4 regions of the Agrobacterium bohemicum genome follow, and region 2 is predicted to be linked to each of the others. Evidence: predicted binding sites of a transcription regulator. Region 2 holds the regulator's gene; each other region holds the start of a gene.

Region 1 (4,680 bases), on a different contig from region 2:
CCGGTCTTCAGAAAGATCTGGATGCCATCGGCTTCAACCTCGTCGGCTTCGGCTGCACGACATGCATCGGCAACTCCGGCCCGCTGCCAGCACCGATCTCCAAGACCATCAACGACAAGGGTCTGATCACGGCTGGCGTTCTCTCCGGCAACCGTAACTTCGAAGGCCGTATCTCGCCGGACGTTCAGGCGAACTACCTCGCTTCCCCGCCGCTCGTCGTCGCTTACGCATTGGCTGGCACCGTTCAGAAAGACCTGACAACAGAGCCTCTGGGCGAAGACCAGGATGGCAACCCTGTCTACCTCAAGGACATCTGGCCGACATCTGCCGAAATTCAGGAATTTATCCTGAAGTACGTCACGCGCGAACTCTACGAGTCCAAATACGCCGACGTGTTCAAGGGTGATGAGAACTGGCAGGCCGTTCAGGTTCCTCCGGGCCAGACCTATGCCTGGGACGACAAGTCCACCTACGTTCAGAACCCGCCATACTTCGTGGGCATGGGCAAGACCGGCACCGGCCTGAAGAACATCAAGGGCGCACGCGTTCTCGGTCTCTTCGGCGACAAGATCACCACCGACCACATTTCTCCGGCCGGTTCGATCAAGGCTGCCTCTCCTGCCGGTGCTTATCTTACCGACAATGGCGTGGGCGTTGCCGACTTCAACCAGTACGGCACGCGCCGTGGCAACCACGAAGTGATGATGCGCGGCACGTTCGCCAACATCCGTATTCGCAACCACATGCTTGGTCCAAACGGTAAGGAAGGTGGCTACACCATCCACTATCCGTCCAAGGAAGAGATGTCGATTTACGATGCGGCCATGGCTTACAAGGCTGAGGGCGTTCCGCTCGTCATCTTCGCAGGCGTGGAATATGGCAATGGTTCTTCGCGTGACTGGGCTGCAAAGGGTACGAACCTTCTGGGCGTAAAAGCCGTCATCGCGCAGTCGTTCGAGCGTATTCACCGCTCCAACCTCGTTGGCATGGGCATCGTTCCATTTACCTTCGAAGACGGTACGACATGGGCCAGCCTCAACCTCAAGGGCGATGAGACCGTCGAGATCGATGGTCTCGAAGGCGATATCAAGCCACGCGAGAAGAAGATTGCCAAGATCACCTATGGCGACGGCACCGTGAAGGAAATTCCACTTCTTTGCCGCATCGATACGCTGGATGAAGTGATCTACATGAACAATGGTGGCATTCTGCAAACCGTTCTCCGCGATCTGGCTGCATAAGCGTCGCAACAGAATGAAAGAAAGCGCCGGGAGCAATCCCGGCGCTTTTGCGTGGAGCGATTGCGGAAATGTACCGATCTTTCGTGATCGGTCCTCACCCCATCGTGACTTTCTATTGAAGAGATATCAGCGCTATTTTCGCAGCGCATTCCGACGTGTATTGATAGCATCAATAGTCTGGGAAAGCGTCCAGACAAGGGTTTCGCAATGTCTCTGAAATATGGGTTTCTGACATTTGGTCTTTCACTGTGTTTCAGCGCGCTGACTGCCGTATCGGTTCAGGCGCAGGAACAACAGGTGAAGGGCGTTGTCGAGCTTTTTACATCGCAAGGCTGCGCATCCTGCCCGCCTGCAGACGAGGCGATGCGCAAGCTTATCCAGAGAGGCGACGTGATCGGCCTGTCCTATCACGTGGACTACTGGAATTATCTCGGCTGGGCGGATTCGCTGGCATCCAAGGAAAACACCGAGCGCCAGTATGGCTATGCACGGGCGCTGGGCCGTAACAACGTCTATACGCCGCAGGCCGTCGTCAACGGCCGCGATCACGTCAAAGGCGCCGATATGCAGGCGATCTATAACAGGCTGGACACCTTCAAGAGCGAAGGCGAAGGCCTGAGCGTGCCGGTGAAGGCGCAGCGTATCGAAGATGAGATTGCCATCGATATCGGGGCGGGCCAAGGCAAGGCGGAAGTCATTGTTGCCTATTTCACGCGCGAGCAGATCGTCGATGTCCAGAAGGGCGAAAACGAAGGAAAGAAGATTTCCTATTGGCACAGCGTTTATGACGTACAGACCGTTGGCATGTGGGATGGAAAATCAATGGTCGTGAAGTTGCCGGCAACGGTTATGAGCAAGGCCAAAAACGGCGGCTGCGCGGTTCTGTTGCAGACCAAGGACGGTCAAGGCAATCCGGCCGCAATCATCGGCGCGAGCGTTCTTTCACCATCGGAAAACTAAAATAAGTCGCCTGTATAAGGTAGATCCGATCCGGGCATTGGGGGCTGGGGGTAAAGGGTCAATGCACCGGACCGGGTCATCTTGGTGCCTAGGCATCAATTGACGATAGCTGTATCCCACCCAAATCGGGCCATGATTTGACCGAAATAGGGCATTTGACGCCTGTTGGCCTGCCCAAATCATTACCATTATCAGTGCATTTTTGAAGCCGTGGCAAGACTTGCAATTTTGCCTGAGCGCCGTCAGACTGTCATTCCTGTGTCATATGCAGTTGAGCGAGGTTGCCTGATGACTGATCAGCCGGATTTGCAGCGTGCAGGTTCATCTCAAAAAGATAGCTCGTCCATCATCGATCTTCGGGAATACAAACAGAGCAAGGACGCCTTGCCGATAACCTTCCATCGCCGCGAGCTGGATGCGATCTTGCGCATTTATGGACGCATGGTGGGCGAAGGAGAATGGCGCGACTATGCCATCGACCACCTGAAGGACAGAGCTGTTTTTTCCGTCTTCAAGCGATCCGGTGAGATGCCGCTGTTTCGCATCGAGAAAAACCCGAAACTTGCCGCCAAACAGGGTGCGTTCAGCGTCGTCAATGTCGACGGTCGTATCTTGAAGCGTGGCCAGGATCTCCAACAAGTTCTGAAGGTCTTCGAAAAGGTTCTGAAACTGATAGAGTGAATGTTGCGCATACTGCGACAAACAAAAAAGGCGGCTCGGGAGCCGCCTTTCCATATTCTATCAATCAGACTTACTTGTCGCGATTTCCAAGAAACTGCAGCATGAACATGAATAGGTTGATGAAATCGAGGTAGAGCGTGAGCGCGCCCATGATGGCCTTACGGCCAGCTGTGGCAACGTCGTCACCGTCGAAATACATTTCCTTGATCTTCTGCGTATCATAGGCGGTCAGACCAGCGAAAATCAGTACGCCAATGGCGGAGATCGCAAAGCCCATGGCAGACGATTGCAGGAAGATGTTCACAACCGACGCGATGATGAGACCGAACAGACCCATGATCAGGAACGAGCCCATTCCGGACAGGTCCTTCTTGGTAGTGTAGCCGTAAAGCGATAGCGCGCCGAAGGAAGCAGCCGTGATGAAGAATGTCTGGACGATGCTTTGGCCGGTATAGACCAGGAAGATCGACGACAGGGAGAGACCCATCAGAGCGGCGTAACCCCAGAAGGTACCCTGTGCAGCCGGAACACTCATTTTCTGAATGCGGAAGCTGAGGAAGAATACCATGGCGAGTGGCGCGAGCATAACGACCCAGCGCAACGGCGAGCCGTATAGAGCAACACCGAGGCCGGTCAGCATCTTGCCGTTAGGAAGTGTAGCGGCAGCAGCCGAAGGATCGTTCGTGGTCGCCAGCATTATCGTTAGGAATGCGGCGACACCGGTGATCGCAAGACCTACAGCCATCAGGTTATAGACCTTCAGCATATAGGTGCGCAGACCTTCATCGATCATCGCACCAGACTGTGCACGACCCTGGGTCATACGATTCTGGTAATTGTTGAAGTCAGACATTGTACCCTCTTTTGAGCTCCGAATTGCTACGGTGTCGGCATATCGTCGTCTTTGGACCATATCCCAGGCGCCGCTGCGGAGCTACAGCAAGCCTACAGAAGAATATGATGATATCGCTTTATAGATACAAGAGCTTTCAGAGCCGAAAAAACACCGTATGCGTGAAAAGCGATAACGTTTTGGCGATCTCGAACCCCAATTAATCGTTAAGGTTAAGTAGCGCGCAACTTTTCGTATCACTCGCCCGCATGGCGCAGAACCGGTGCTGCCTTCTGCCCCAGAATTCGCCACGTCCCTATGAGGCCAATTCCGACCGTCATGACCAGGGCAACGACAATCGTGCCTACGGCGACATCAGGCAGGAAGCTGGACGGCAACTTCATGATACGCGCAATGACGAACCATGCCGACACCCCGCCAGCAAGAAGCGCGAAGACGGCGGTTGCCAGTCCGAGTATCATGTACTCATAGGAAAACGCGCGGATCAGCATGGCGCGAGTGCCACCCAGCGTTTTCAAGATAACGGCATCATGGGTGCGGGCGCGGTTGCCAGCAGCAAGCGCTCCCGCCAAAACCAGTACCGAAGCAATCAGTGCAACGGCCGCAGCTGCGCGGATGGCTATGGCAAGCTGATCAACAAGGCGGTTGACCACATCCAGCGCGTCTTTCACCCGAACGCTGGTGATGGTGGGATAGGCATTGGTGACGGTGCGCAGGATTTCGCCTTCCTTGGCGGGCGTGGCTGAAGGGTCAGCAAGCGTCGCCAGCCATGAATGCGGTGCGCCTCTGAACGTATTGGGTGAAAACACCATGACGAAATTGAGTGACATGGATTCCCATTGAACATCGCGCAGATTTGCAATTTTCGCGGTGATGTTGCGCCCCAACACGTTGACAGTAACGCTGTCCCCGAGTTTCAGACCAAGTTCACCCGCCTCTTCCGCA
Region 2 (4,680 bases):
GGGTCATTGGCCCGCTTTTTTGTTGCCTGGAATTTTCGGAATGGTCGACACCGCAGTTCAGCGCACCAACAGCACCTACATCTCTGCGCTCGGCTAAACGCACGCCCCGCCGTTCACATCTTGATTGCAAAAGCTCTCATAAACATTGGATGCTTTGCGAATGGTTCGGACCACTTATGGAGGGAAATTTCTGCGCAACACCAATACGATTTGCGCAAGGCGCAAGCCTGCTTGCTGATACTCAGCCGCGGGCGTCACGTGCTTTGGAGGCACGATTTTGGATTATATCCATCTCGCCAGATCGCAGCCCTTCGATTGAACGGCTGCTGGATCTTGGCGAATGGATCAGCCTTGGCGGGCTTTGCGGTTGGCATAACGACGATCGCGTTCTGCCTTGCGGGCCGCTTCGTCTTCGACAACGCGAGCAATACGATTTTTTTCAGCCGCCTTGCGGGCGTCTTCTTCAGCGTTTGCGGCAGCTTCGAGTTCGGCTTCGCGTTGCGCAGCTTCAGCTTCGAGGCGAAGTTTTTCTTCACGCTTCTGCGCATCTCTTTCGGCCTGACGCGCTCTGCGTGCTTCGGCAACAGCAATCTGCTCTGCCTGCTTGGCTTCGAGTGTCGGTGCGGCAGCTTCCTTTGCTTCACGATAGGCCTTCAAAAGAGCGGCCTTCGCGTCGGCCGCGGCGCCGCGACGTTCGGAAACTTCGTTGTTCTTGATATTTCTAGTGTTTCTCAAATCTCTATTCCAGTTGATGCGTCATGCCGACCGGGGTCAGGATTTTTTGGCGCGTTTCGTTGGGATGACTGCGGGTTTCATGCTGTCGTCAAGTTCTTTCGCAAGGCGCGCTTCACGCAGCCTGATGGTCTTTTCGTCGCGAGCCTGGGCAATGGAGTTGAGTTCATCAACCGCACGACCGCGTGCAAAAAACTGCGATTGCGTAGCGCCGAAAGCGATTTCGGCCTGCTTGCGAGATTTGCTGTGAGCGTCAGACATGGAGTTCCCTTCCTATCGCATCGCACTGAAAATCGGAATCGATTTTTTAAAAAGGACGATACGCAGATTTATTGCTCGAAGCGTATTCGTGCATCTCGACGATGCAATACGTTCAAGCGTTTGGCCGTCGAGCGGCACAAAAAAAGGCCAGGCAACCTGCCTGACCTCGATTGGTCTCATGCTTTCAACAATGCCAGTACATCCGTGGTCAATGGAAAGCAGAGTCCGTATTATACAGCCTGCAGGTTGCAAGCAGACATTTTGCCCGACTTGTTGTCGCGCTCAAGGTCGTAGCTCAGCTTCTGGCCTTCAACGATTTCGCGCATACCTGCACGCTCTACAGCGGAGATGTGTACGAATGCGTCTGTGCCGCCGTTGTCAGGCTGAATGAAGCCGAAGCCCTTGGTGGAGTTAAACCATTTTACTGTGCCTGTGGTCATAATGAACCCTTTCAAAGCATAAGAGATAGATCGCAGAACTTGCGTCCCGCGTGCGATTATAGCGATTTTTTTGAAGGAAAGGGTTAGTTCAAAACGCGGTGCTAATCGCGCGGCAACCAAAGCTCAGCAAGCAAAATATCGATATGACATTGATAGACGTTTATCGTCGGATAGTCAAACTTTAATTTTGAGATAATGACATCGACTACCGATGGCGCTGCTCGAAGGGTACGTTTGGTGCATGCTGGCAGTTGGCTTTTATATCAGAAAGAGGTGCCCCTGGACCCAATCGACGTCTTGGAAAAATATATCTCAGACATATGGTCCAAAGTTATTGAAGCTCCTTTTCTATCCATCTCCCGTCGGTCTTGTGGAGATGGAAGGGTATACGTTGAGTGGGCCAATAATCACTATTGGCTCATCTGTGAAGAGCGCGGCAAGGAATACTGGCGCAGGGAAGCCGAGGACATCGATGATGCCGCATTCGAGTTGAATTCGACAGAACTTATGATGCACGCAATCAAAAAGGAGCGCTCTTTACGTCCCGCAAAAGTGTCCTACCATCTCGTTGGAACTGGATGTACCTGGACATCGAAATGATGGGCGCGATGAAAACGAGTTATGGAATTCGAGCAAAACAGCGCTACGTCGAAGTTTTGCAGCGCGCGCGCCTGAGCCAAGAAGAAAGACTTTACGCGCGCTACCCAATCAATCTGGAAGTCTGATATCTATCAGGCTTCCATAGAGTATCCCGCGCCGCGCACGGTGCGGATAACATCCTGCATATTGGAGAAGTTGAGCGCCTTGCGCAGGCGGCCGACGTGGACGTCCACGGTGCGTTCATCCACATAGATGTCGTGACCCCAGACGCCGTCGAGAAGCTGAGAGCGCGAGAAAACACGACCGGGAGACACCATCAGGAATTCCAGCAGGCGGAATTCGGTTGGTCCGAGCCGCACTTCACGGGTCTTGCGGTGAACCCGGTGGGTTTCCCGGTCCAACTCGATATCCCCGCATTTCAGCACCGAAGACAGGACTTCGGGACGAGCGCGGCGCAGCATGGCCTTGACGCGGGCCATCAGTTCCGGCGTTGAAAATGGCTTGACCACATAGTCGTCGGCACCGGTGGCCAGACCACGCACACGTTCGCTTTCCTCACCACGTGCCGTCAACATGATGATCGGGAGGCGTTCGGTTTCAGGACGCATTCTCAGACGGCGGCAAAGCTCGATGCCGGAAACGCCCGGCAGCATCCAGTCCAGGATCAAAAGATCCGGCGTGCGCTCCTGCAAGCGGATTTCCGCTTCGTCGCCACGCGGGATCGTGTCCACGTCGTAACCTTCGGATTCCAGATTGTAGCGAAGAAGAACGCTCAACGCCTCTTCATCTTCGACAACTGCTATTTTCGGCACCATGGCTAAGGGACTCCGCCAGTCTTATAGGGAATTCACTCGGTTACTGCACCGAGCGTGTTGGAACTGTCGTCCTTGGGACGCTCGCCTTCCGGCTGGCTACCGGTGGCCATGTAGTAGATGGTCTCCGCGATGTTCGTGGCATGATCGCCAACACGCTCTATGTTCTTGGCACAGAACAGAAGATGCGTGCAGGTGGTAATGTTGCGCGGATCTTCCATCATATATGTCAGCAACTCGCGAAACAGCGAGGTGTACATCGCGTCGATTTCCTCGTCGCGCTCGCGGATGGTCTGTGCCTTTTCCGCCGAACGGGTGGAATAGACGTCCAGAACGTCTTTCAGCTGCACCAGCGCCAGTTCGGACAGATGCTCGAGACCGCGCGCCAGCTTGCGAGGAACGCCGGTTCCGGCAACCGCTATAACGCGCTTGGCCGTGTTCTTGCCGAGGTCGCCGACGCGCTCCAGATCGGCAGCGATGCGCAGCGAGCCAATGATTTCGCGAAGGTCGGCTGCCATAGGCTGGCGCTTGGCAATGGTGACGATGGCCTTGTCGCCGATTTCGCGTTCGGCGTTGTCAAGGATCGTGTCATCCGAGATGACCTTCTGGGCCAGGGCTGCGTCGGAATTGACGAGGGCGCGCACGGCATCCGCGCACATCTGCTCCGCCAGACCGCCCATTTCGGCGATACGGCGGGTCAGGAACTTCAGCTCTTCATCGTAAGCGGACATGATATGCGAGTGGGTCGGCATGTTCTACTCTCCAGTTTCGGTGCGATTCCGCAAGCCCAGCCGGGCTCAAGCGGTTTGCGCTGATGTTGTGAACCAACGGCAGATCAGCCGAAGCGGCCCATGATGTAGTCCTGCGTACGCTGGTCATCCGGGTTGGTGAACATCTTGTCGGTGTCATTTTCTTCCACCAGATGGCCGAGGTGGAACATGGCCGTGCGCTGAGATACGCGGGCGGCCTGCTGCATAGAGTGCGTCACGATAACGATCGTATAGTTGGCGCGCAGCTCGTGGATCAATTCCTCGACCTTGGCAGTCGCAATCGGGTCCAGCGCCGAGCATGGCTCATCCATCAGGATGACTTCAGGCGAAACGGCAATGGCGCGGGCGATGCAAAGACGTTGCTGCTGGCCACCGGAAAGACCGGTACCGGATTCGTGCAGGCGATCCTTTGCTTCGTTCCACAGGCCGGCCTTTTGCAGGCTGGCTTCGACGATCTGGTCCATATCAGCCTTGCTGCGGGCAAGACCGTGGATGCGTGGGCCGTAGGCGATGTTTTCATAGATCGTCTTCGGGAATGGGTTCGGCTTCTGGAACACCATGCCGACGCGCGCGCGCAACTCAACTACGTCGATCGCGGGATCGTAGACATCGTCCTCATCGAGCGTGATCTTGCCGGTGACGCGGCAACCGTCGATCGTGTCGTTCATGCGGTTCAGCGTCCGCAGGAAAGTAGACTTTCCACAACCGGATGGCCCGATCAAAGCTGTTACCGTGTTTTCGCGAACGTTGAGGTTCACATCGTAAAGGGCGCGTTTCTCGCTATAATAGACAGAAACGTCCTTGCCGATCATCTTGTACGAAACTTCATTCATTTTCTTGTCCAGCGCCTTTTCAACTGCTGCTTCCGACAACATGTTCATAGCTTTCAAGCTCCTCTACCAGCGCCGTTCAAAGCGGCGACGCAACAGAATTGCGCCAACATTCATGACGATGAGGAACATAAGCAGGATGATAATAGCGCCGGATGTTCTTTCGACAAAGGCACGTTCTGCTTCGTTCGCCCACATGTAAATCTGCACCGGCAGGGCCGTAGACGGGTCCATG
Region 3 (4,680 bases), on a different contig from region 2:
TTGTCGAGGGAATGAGAGGAGTCCAGATTGGACCCGGTGCCACGGCGTTGACGCGGATGCCCTTGTCAGCCACCATCTCTGCAAGTCCGGCGGTAAAGTTGGAGATTGCTCCCTTGGTAGACGCATAGGCGAGCAGTGCCTGGGAAGGTTGCCGGGACTGGATGGATGTCGTGTTGATGATTGAACTGCCGGGTTTCATCAGGGGCACCGCAGCTTTCGACAAAAAGAATGGCGCGTATATGTTGGTGCGGAACGTCTCGTCCCATTCCTCGGCAGTAATGTCCTCTATCGACGCATATGTTCGCTGAAAGGCGGCATTGTTGACCAAAATGTCGATGGCTCCAAGCTTCTCGACGGTCTGCGCTACCAACGATCTGCAATGCGCTTCCGACTTGATATCTCCAGGAACCAGGATCGCTTTACGACCTGCCTCTTTGACCCACTTGGCAGTATCTTCGGCATCTTCATCTTCGTTGAGATAGGAAATGAGAATATCGGCTCCTTCTCTTGCGAAGGCGATGGCCACAGCTTTTCCGATGCCGGAATCAGCGCCTGTAATCAACGCGACCTTCCCCGATAACCTGCCGTTTCCGCGATAGGAACTCTCACCATGATCTGGAACAGGGTTCATCTGCGCCGTCGTTCCCGGCGGCTCTTGCTGCTGTTTGGAATAGGGTGGAGTAGGGCGATTTGTATCGGACACAGGATCTCCAATCGTGTTGCTGGCAGGAATGCCTTCCTTTCGCTAACAAGCGATTGACTGATCAGTTCCCTTCCAAATTGCAGCGTTGTTAAAGACCTGCCATTGTTCGAGTGCTTTTTGAAGCTTCACATCGCCGGACTATTGTTCGCAAACACCAGTTCCATCCTGTCGGCGAGAAATCGCGTGACGATGCTTTGGATTGGCGTGCCTTCCATATCAACGTCTATGGCCTGACTGACGAGAACGATGCTATCGGGCATGCAATTGAGCAGTTCGACGTCGCGAGACGAGACCCGTTCTGCCGTTAATCGTGTTTCCTGGCGTCGATAATCTGCGAGACCTTCGAGTTTCAGGGCTTTGGTGATGGAACCGGTTTCCGCATAGGCGGCGATGATGCCGGGAAAGCGATCAGCGGAAAACAGAGAAACTGACCGGGACATCGGCGCGCCATTTGCAACGGCGAGATGCTCGACGCGGTGCAGTGGTGAGCCGGGACTGCATGACAAAAGTCTTGCCTGAGTGGCATCTGCGGCAACGATCTCCGCATGGATCAGACGCCCGGACGGCGCGAGCGACTGACGCATCATGTTTTCGGAAAATCTGGGCCTGTCTCCAATGGGGTAAACTACGCGTGTCTGGGCCGCATTGACGAACGTGCCACGCCCGCGCTCCGCCCGTAAAAGTCCATCGGCAGAGAGCACTGCGATAGCACGCCGGACAGTGTGCCTGTTGACACCAAACTGTGTGGCAAGTTCTGTCTCTGGCGGCAATTGATCGCCGATTTTGCCCTCTGCGATTGCGCTGCGAATGCCGTCTGCCACTTTGCGCCACCGCGATATTCCGTCGTCACTCGCATTCATTTTTCGTCATTGGTCCCGTTGTCATTCCATCGTCATCATTGGTGATGTATAAAACGAATAAGAATGGTTGTCTATACAAATAGACAAATTTGATTGTTCTGAGTGTGGGCGGCAAAGATGATGGAAATATTCGATCGAAAGCAGGCGCTGGGTATTCTTGCCGGGACACCGGCCGATATTCTTTCGCAAACGTATGGCATGTTAGGTGGGAATATGCCGCCAGCAGTTGTTGTGCGCGGCCCGGAAATCGGCACCGTCATGGTTCGTGGCAAGGTTGGCGGTGGCGGCGCCGCCTTTAATCTCGGTGAAGCCAGCGTCACCCGCGCAACCGTGAAGCTTGCGACCGGCGAGGTCGGGCATTCGATCATCCTCGGGCGAGATCAGCGCAAGGCGCACATCGTTGCTCATTTGGACGCCCTAAGGCAACGGCCTGATTGGATTGCCCGCATCGACGCTGACATCGTTCTTCCCGCCTTGACCTTCATGGAAGACGAAAAACTTCGCCGGGCTGAAGAAACGGAAGCGACGAAAGTGGACTTCTTCACGGTCGCGAGAGGAGAAGACTGATGAGCACGGTAACCTTCGATGGCGGCTTTGCCGATCCGGTCTTTGCCTCGCAAGATGTTTTCCACGCTGTGATGCACGCCTTGTCGATGCCCGGAACGGTTGCCGCGCTCGGTGAACGGGCGCTTGGCCCTTTACCCCTATGCGCTGCCGCATCGGCAATTCTTCTGACGCTGGCAGATTACGCTACGCCCGTCTGGTTCGAAGCCCCGGACGAAACACAGGATGCAGCGGCATGGCTTACCTTTCACAGCGGTGCACCTGTTCTATCGGAGCCAGCAAAAGCTAGCTTCGTGCTTCTTTCTGATACGACCGATGTCGAGAGCTGGGACATATTTGCCCGCGGCACCATGGAATACCCGGATCGTTCCGCGACCCTTATTCTGCCGGTACGCTCAATAGACGGTGGTTCATCGCTCGAGTTGACCGGCCCCGGTATCGAAACGTCACGTACCATTGCACCCGCCGGTTTACCGGCTGGTTTTGCAAGCGCGATGGCGGTCAACACAGCCCTTTACCCCTTGGGTTTCGACATTGTGCTCGTCTGTGGCGCCGAGGCAATCGCCCTGCCGCGAACGACCCGTATAAAGGAGGTTTGACCCATGTATGTGGCTGTAAAAGGTGGCGAAGCGGCAATCGACAAAGCGCATAAGCTGCTTGCCGATCGTCGGCGTGGAGACCGCGCTGTTCCCGCGTTGACGCTTGATCAGATCGCAGAACAATTGGCGCTCGGTGTCGACCGGGTCATGGCCGAGGGATCGCTCTACGATCCGCAACTGGCGGCAATGTGCGTTCGCCAGTCACGCGGTGATCTCATCGAAGCAATCTTTCTGTTGCGCGCATATCGTACGACATTGCCGCGCTTTGGTTATTCGCTGCCTGTCGCGACTGACACCATGCAGATCGAGCGGCGCGTGTCGGCGACGTACAAGGACATACCCGGCGGCCAGCTACTAGGCCCGACTTTCGATTATACCCACAGACTGATTGACCCTGACATGGCTGGTGATGAGCCGGTGGCCCAACCGGCCCGACGCCTTCTGGATACTGCAGGATCGTTTCCGAGAGTGACCGATATTCTCAACGACGAAGGCCTGATCGAGCCGGATGTCGCCTCTGACAAGGAGCCTGCCGACCTCACGCGTGATCCGACGTCCTTTCCAGTTGATCGGGATTTGAGATTGCAGGCGCTTGCGCGGGGTGATGAAGGTTTCCTGCTTTCTCTCGCTTACTCCACCCAGCGCGGTTATGGACGCACCCATCCCTTCGTCGGTGAAGTCCGCATCGGCATGGTGGAGGTCGAGGTCGATGTACCAGAACTGGGTTTCGCGGTCTCGATTGGCTCGATACGCGTGACGGAATGCCAGATGGTTTCCCAGTTCAAAGGACAAGGCGAAGAAGGGCCTCGGTTTACGCGTGGCTACGGCCTCGTGTTTGGCCAGTCCGAGAGAAAAGCAATGGCGGTTAGCCTCGTCGATCGCGCTCTTCGTGCAGATGAGTTCGACGAACAGCGAACAGCGCCCGCACAGGACGAGGAGTTCGTCCTTGCCCATTGTGACAACGTAGAAGCAACCGGCTTTGTCGAGCATCTGAAGCTACCGCATTACGTGGATTTCCAGGCGGAGCTCGGTTTGTTGCGCATGCTTCGGGGTGAAAAAGAAGATGCCTCGCAAAACAAGGAGGCTGCGGAATGAATTTGCCAAGCTACAATTTCGCTTATCTCGATGAGCAGACCAAACGGATGATCCGTCGCGCCATTCTGAAGGCGATTGCCATTCCGGGTTATCAGGTCCCGTTTGCGTCGCGTGAAATGCCGATGCCATATGGCTGGGGAACCGGCGGTGTGCAGGTCACAGCCGCGATCCTCGGTCCGGACGATGTGTTGAAAGTCATAGATCAAGGTGCCGACGACACCACCAATGCCGTGTCTATCCGCGCCTTTTTCGCCAAGACAGCAGGCGTTGCCACAACGACGAAGACGAACGAGGCAACGGTCATCCAGACACGTCACCGCATTCCTGAAACGCCCCTGCGAGCAGGTCAGACAATCGTCTATCAGGTCCCGATCCCGGAACCGCTGCGCTTTTTGGAGCCGCGTGAGACTGAAACCCGCGTTATGCACGGGCTGGAGGAATACGGACTTGTTCATGTCAAGCTGTATGAGGACATTGCCCAGCATGGTCACATCGCCACGACCTACGCGTATCCTGTGAAGGTTGAGGGTCGCTACGTCATGGACCCATCACCTATCCCTAAGTTCGACAATCCGAAAATGCACAATTCGCCAGCGCTGCAACTGTTCGGGGCCGGGCGTGAGAAGCGCATTTACGCGCTGCCGCCTTTCACCGAAGTCGTCAGCCTTGATTTCGAGGACCACCCGTTCGCTATCCAGCGGTTCACTTCATCCTGTGCACTTTGCAACGCCGAAGGCGTCTATCTCGATGAAGTGGTGACGGATGATCACGGTGGCCGAATGTTCGTGTGCTCCGATACCGACCACTGCGAAACCCGCCAGGCAGACGGCCACCACGGCCCTGGCTTGCCCCAACTCGC
Region 4 (4,680 bases), on a different contig from region 2:
CCGTTGTGTTGGCAACGGGCGCAAATGACCAATTGTCGTCGGCAGCTGGATTGATGGTACCCTGGCTGATGATGTAACGCACGATGACATCGCGGTTTGTATCCGGTGCGACGAAGATGATCTTGTCGGCCGCGATCCCTGGAAACTTGCCCCCGCCGCTGGCGCGGTAATTGTTCGTCGCCACCACGAATTTCTGTTCGGGGTCGATTGGCTTGCCTTCGAATTGCAGGCCGACGATGCGGTTGCTGTCAGGGTTGATCGACTTGCCGTCCTTGTCGAACTTCGGTGGCTTCGACACATCGATCTGATAGGTCACGCCGTCGATGACGTCGTAATTATAGGACGGGAAGTCATTGTTCAGCAACGGTGCGTCCTTCGCACCGGCTTCCACCATCTTGAACATGCCCGCCGACATCTCCAGCCAGTCTTTCACCTGCGCCCCCGTGATCAGCACGGCCTGAACGGTGTTGGGGTAAAGGTAGAGGTCGGCAACGTTCTTGATGGCAATGTCACCGGCGGGGACATCCGTGTAATAATCAGCCCCCCCACGTCCGCCAGACTTGAAAGGGGCAGCCGCTGAGAGCACAGGCAAGTCCTTATACTGGCCTTCCTTCAGCATGTCCTTGATGTACCAGGTCTGGGCGTTGGATACGATCTGTACGGATGGATCATCCGCGACCAGTGCAAAATAGGAGTAAAGCGGCGCGGATGTCTTGCCCACGGGGCGGCGGACATAGGCGAGGGTGGCTTCGTGATCCGTCTTGACGGCCGCGATGATCTCCGGCTTGTCCTTCACGTCGGCGACGATCTTGCGGTTATCGTCGCGGTGGTAGATCGGGCGCGCTTCGGTGGTGAAGTCCACGATCTTCCAGTTTTTGCCATCTTTTTCCAGCAGCAGGTCGATGAGGCCCATATGGGAGCCCCAGAAACCGGCCATCACAGCGGGCTTGCCCATCAACGTACCCTTGACCGGATCGGCACCTTCGATACCATCCCAGGTCTTGGGGCCTGGGAAGACGAGATGCTGGTGGCCGGTGAAGACGGCATCGATGTCTTTGACGCCGGCCAGATAGAGCGAGGCATTTTCCATACGGTCGCTCTGGCCCTTGCCTTCGATACCCGAATGCGACAGCGCGATGATGATATCGGCACCCTGTTCCTTCATAACCGGAACCCAGGCCTTGGCCGCATCGACGATATCGCGAGTCTGCGCCTTGCCTTCGAGATTCTTGGCATCCCACATCATGATCTGCGGTGGCACGAAGCCGATAATGCCGACCTTGACCGGGCTGGTGGCGCCAGAACCGTCCTTGATCTGCTTTTCGAGGATGACGTAGGGCTTGAAGAAAAGGTCATCCTTCTTAGGGTCGGAAGCGAGCTGGCCCTTTGTCAGGTTCGCGCAGACATAAGGGAAGCCGGCTCCGCCCAGCGAGTTGAACATGAAGTCGAGCCCGTAATTGAACTCGTGATTGCCAAGCGTTCCGCAATCGTAACCCAGCATGTTCATGGCATTGATGACGGGGTGCTTGTCGCCCGCCTTCATGCCGCGCTCGTAAGCAATGTAATCGCCCAGCGGGTTGCCCTGAAGGAAGTCGCCATTATCGACCAGCATGGAATTTCCGGCTTCTGCGCGGATGGAATCGATGATGGAGGCTGTGCGCGCCAGACCCAGCGTGTCGTTTGGCTTGTCGGCATAATAGTCATACGGGAAGACGTGGACGTGAATATCCGTTGTTTCCATGATGCGCAGATGGGCTTGATTGCCCTGCGCGCGAGCTGCAAAGGGGTGCAGCATGACGAATGCGGAGGAGGCGGCAATGCCCCCCAGCAGAGAACGGCGGGTAATGGGGTGGAGGCCGATAAGCGAAGACATGGAAACACCTCGAATGAATTCAGGCTGTGCGAAATGACCGCAGCCTAGAGCGAATTATTGAGGAGTCCATCATCAAAATAACAGGGTTATGACTTGTCCCTGAATTTTAAACCGTCCGGTAAAAAATAATTTCATCGTGCCAGTGTCGGCTTTACGTCTTCATGGAAAAAGCGGAAGTATGAGGAAAGCTGTGCCAATGTGTTTGTCGAAAGCTTCAATTGCAGGCCAAGGCGGTTCATGTGCTGCCATTGCACCGTACCTTCTATGAAACCGAGATCGTCGCTCTGGACCTTCACGCGGCTTCCTTTGGCCGCAGCAAAAGAGCCGTCGAGCTCCAGCGCCATGCCGGTGGCCGAAAGGTCGACCACGCGGCCCCTGACTGACTGATTGAAGTACTGGACTGTACCGTAAATGCGTGTCTGGCTGCGGCCTGCGCTTCGATTTTGCATGTTCAGATGACCGGTCATGTGGCGCTCCCCAATTGTCTCCCGTACCAGACTTGCACGGAAGATTTGAAACGCATTTATGATTTTCGGTAAAATTACGTGCAATTGCCGTTTCAGATACGGTCTATTCGGCACTGATAACAATTGTTGCGGGCTGAGCGGACATGCACATAAGCGATGTCTTCTCTGGCAAAAAGCTCTTGCGCATATCTGGATATCCCGTCGGTCGGCGTAACCGCACCCGTGCCGTAGACGATGCGGTCATTGAAACCGTAGCCGCGAACGATGTAGTCCAGGCTCTCGAGCATGGGTGGTAAAATTTCGCTTGCTTCATAACGGCTGCACGCCTCGGCATGAATAAAAATCGGTCCGGTTTCGGCAAATGGCTGCAGCTTCGGAAATGGGCGGTAGGCCAGGAGAAGCATGGCTTCGCCGTCCTCTATCTGACCAAGGCAAACACGGCAGGGGTAGGTTCCTGTCGCGATTGAGCGCTCCGGTTTCTGGCCGTTGGCATCCGGGTTTCCATTGCGAAAGGCTTCCGCATCTTTGGCAGTCATGGCGGTAAATACGATCTTGGTCATAGCGGCTCCCTTGCGTTGCTTGTTTGTCGCTATGCCTTTCAAACATTCGTGTATCCACCCGTTTCTTGCGTCAGCAGGCAACTACCCCATTGCTTGTGCCGTTCAGTTTAGCGATCAATCAAACGTCCTCATTTTGGAAAGTTGACGTAAATGCTGCGCAGGTTGATGACCGCTACCCTGGTCACCGTTTTTTCTTTCACGATACCTGCCGCCCACGCGCAAACAGCGCCTGCGCTTGATGATTTATCCGACGAACAATTGCAGCAGACGGTGAATTTCGTCATCGGAAACGCGATTTTCAGCCTCTACCACGAGGCCTCGCGGATGCTGATTTCAGATTTTTCCCTGCCCGAAACGGGAGCTGTAAAAGACACCGCCGATCAACTCTCGGCTACGATGATGCTGGAGGCGAATGAGGAGTGGCTTGATACGGCCATCGTCAATGCCACCGACAGCTGGTATCTCGCCCGCTCTGCGCAGGCTTTGCCGGAGCATAACACGCCAATTTATTCGGCCCTTGTTCCCGACAAGACGCGTGACAGCCAGATGGCCTGCCTGATGGTGGGCAAGGATGCCGGTGGTTACGGTGATCTGGCTGATATGATGGGACTGCCCAAAGCTGAATGGAAGGCGTGTGAAGCGGCCTATCCGCAAACAGTTGCCTACTGGAACGAAACGCTGAAGCCCCATGCCGCCAAAGCTGGGACCACGAAATTCGTCACCCGTTACGAGCCTGCCCGTGATCCGTTTTTGGATATTTACGCGACCATCGTTAAAGAATCGAAGGTACTGGATCTCATTGCCCGCAGCTTTAGCGCCTATGATCTCAAAGGCGAGGTCAAGCTGACGGCGCGCGCATGTGGAAGACCGGATGTCTACTGGTCAGCTGAAAAGCGCGAAATCACCTATTGCTATGAAATGGCCAAGTTCCACGGAGAGCTTATCGCCGCTCATCTCGCGGCTGGTGGTGCGGAGAAGGAAAGCGAGCCCGCCAAGGAAATTCCGACAGCAGTGAATATGGGGCAGGAATTGTAGGTTTTTGCTGAAGCATTATCCTCGGGACCAGCCCGAGGATAATGAAGTCAAGAGGTTAGCCCCGTCTTGAAATTTCCAGAAATTCGCTGTCCGTCAGCGGCTCGATCCATGTCTCGTAGGTGCTGACGGGCGAAAAACCCATCATTTGGTAAAGCTGAAGCGCGCGTGGGTGGTCGAGCGTGTTGGTGGAAACCGTGACCCGCTGCGGGTTGTCCTGCCATGCCTGATATAGAGCTTGCAGCAGGAACCATTTGCCCACGCCTGCACCGATGGCCTCTTCCATTAGGCCGAAATAGGAAAGATCCGTGACATCTTCGCTGGTTTTGAACAGTTCGAAGAAGCCAGCCGGGGCGCCGTTCATGTAGAGAACGGTCACACAGCTTCTGGGATCACGCAGAAGCGTTGTCAGTTCGGCATCGTTCATGCGCATGCGCGCCTGCCAGTGCCAGCGTTTTCCAACGCGCCAGTATAGATAGCGATAGAAATGCAGCGGTATATCAGTCGTGCGCATGATCGCGGTCTGGATGTTGACCGGCACAGCAAGGCTGACCTTGGGCGCGGACGTCATTTCCAGCTGGGTGACATTCGCCTTGATTGGCCCTTGCGGCGGCGTCGGCACGGGTTCGGCAGGGCCGGTGGCAATGGCAGTGTCAGGCTTCGATCCCCATTCTGCCCATGAGCCGTCATAGAGCGAATTATCGGTGTGACCGAGTGATTCCAGCGCAAGTGTGATGACTGCCGCCGT

What was found. The regulator PhoB, encoded in region 2, activates phosphate uptake and scavenging genes when phosphate is short. The targets are predictions, from matches to a motif close to TGTCATNNANCTGTCAT.
Region 1: the regulator PhoB is predicted to act here: its motif matches at 2,450-2,466, upstream of ATO67_RS06890 (DUF2794 domain-containing protein).
Region 3: the regulator PhoB is predicted to act here: its motif matches at 1,583-1,599, upstream of phnF (phosphonate metabolism transcriptional regulator PhnF).
Region 4: the regulator PhoB is predicted to act here: its motif matches at 1,951-1,967, upstream of ATO67_RS02225 (bifunctional 2',3'-cyclic-nucleotide 2'-phosphodiesterase/3'-nucleotidase).

The regions. Positions count from the first base shown of each region.
Region 1 covers NZ_KQ961025.1:269,576-274,255, forward strand. The annotation lists gene acnA (aconitate hydratase AcnA) at 1-1,241, shown strand, start outside; gene ATO67_RS06885 (DUF1223 domain-containing protein) at 1,449-2,201, shown strand; gene ATO67_RS06890 (DUF2794 domain-containing protein) at 2,490-2,882, shown strand; gene ATO67_RS06895 (Bax inhibitor-1/YccA family protein) at 2,953-3,735, opposite strand; gene ATO67_RS06900 (ABC transporter permease) at 3,972-4,680, opposite strand, start outside.
Region 2 covers NZ_KQ961028.1:243,002-247,681, forward strand. The annotation lists gene ATO67_RS11900 (DUF6481 family protein) at 346-735, opposite strand; gene ATO67_RS11905 (hypothetical protein) at 772-993, opposite strand; gene ATO67_RS11910 (cold-shock protein) at 1,224-1,433, opposite strand; gene ATO67_RS23110 (hypothetical protein) at 2,012-2,158, shown strand; gene phoB (phosphate regulon transcriptional regulator PhoB) at 2,165-2,848, opposite strand; gene phoU (phosphate signaling complex protein PhoU) at 2,881-3,597, opposite strand; gene pstB (phosphate ABC transporter ATP-binding protein PstB) at 3,681-4,496, opposite strand; gene pstA (phosphate ABC transporter permease PstA) at 4,512-4,680, opposite strand, start outside.
Region 3 covers NZ_KQ961027.1:86,184-90,863, forward strand. The annotation lists gene ATO67_RS09655 (SDR family oxidoreductase) at 1-631, opposite strand, end outside; gene phnF (phosphonate metabolism transcriptional regulator PhnF) at 829-1,563, opposite strand; gene phnG (phosphonate C-P lyase system protein PhnG) at 1,681-2,130, shown strand; gene phnH (phosphonate C-P lyase system protein PhnH) at 2,130-2,726, shown strand; gene ATO67_RS09675 (carbon-phosphorus lyase complex subunit) at 2,730-3,821, shown strand; gene ATO67_RS09680 (alpha-D-ribose 1-methylphosphonate 5-phosphate C-P-lyase PhnJ) at 3,818-4,680, shown strand, end outside.
Region 4 covers NZ_KQ961023.1:460,883-465,562, reverse strand. The annotation lists gene ATO67_RS02225 (bifunctional 2',3'-cyclic-nucleotide 2'-phosphodiesterase/3'-nucleotidase) at 1-1,873, opposite strand, end outside; gene ATO67_RS02220 (PilZ domain-containing protein) at 2,005-2,340, opposite strand; gene ATO67_RS02215 (DUF1203 domain-containing protein) at 2,433-2,900, opposite strand; gene ATO67_RS02210 (DUF4344 domain-containing metallopeptidase) at 3,051-3,935, shown strand; gene sseA (3-mercaptopyruvate sulfurtransferase) at 3,991-4,680, opposite strand, start outside.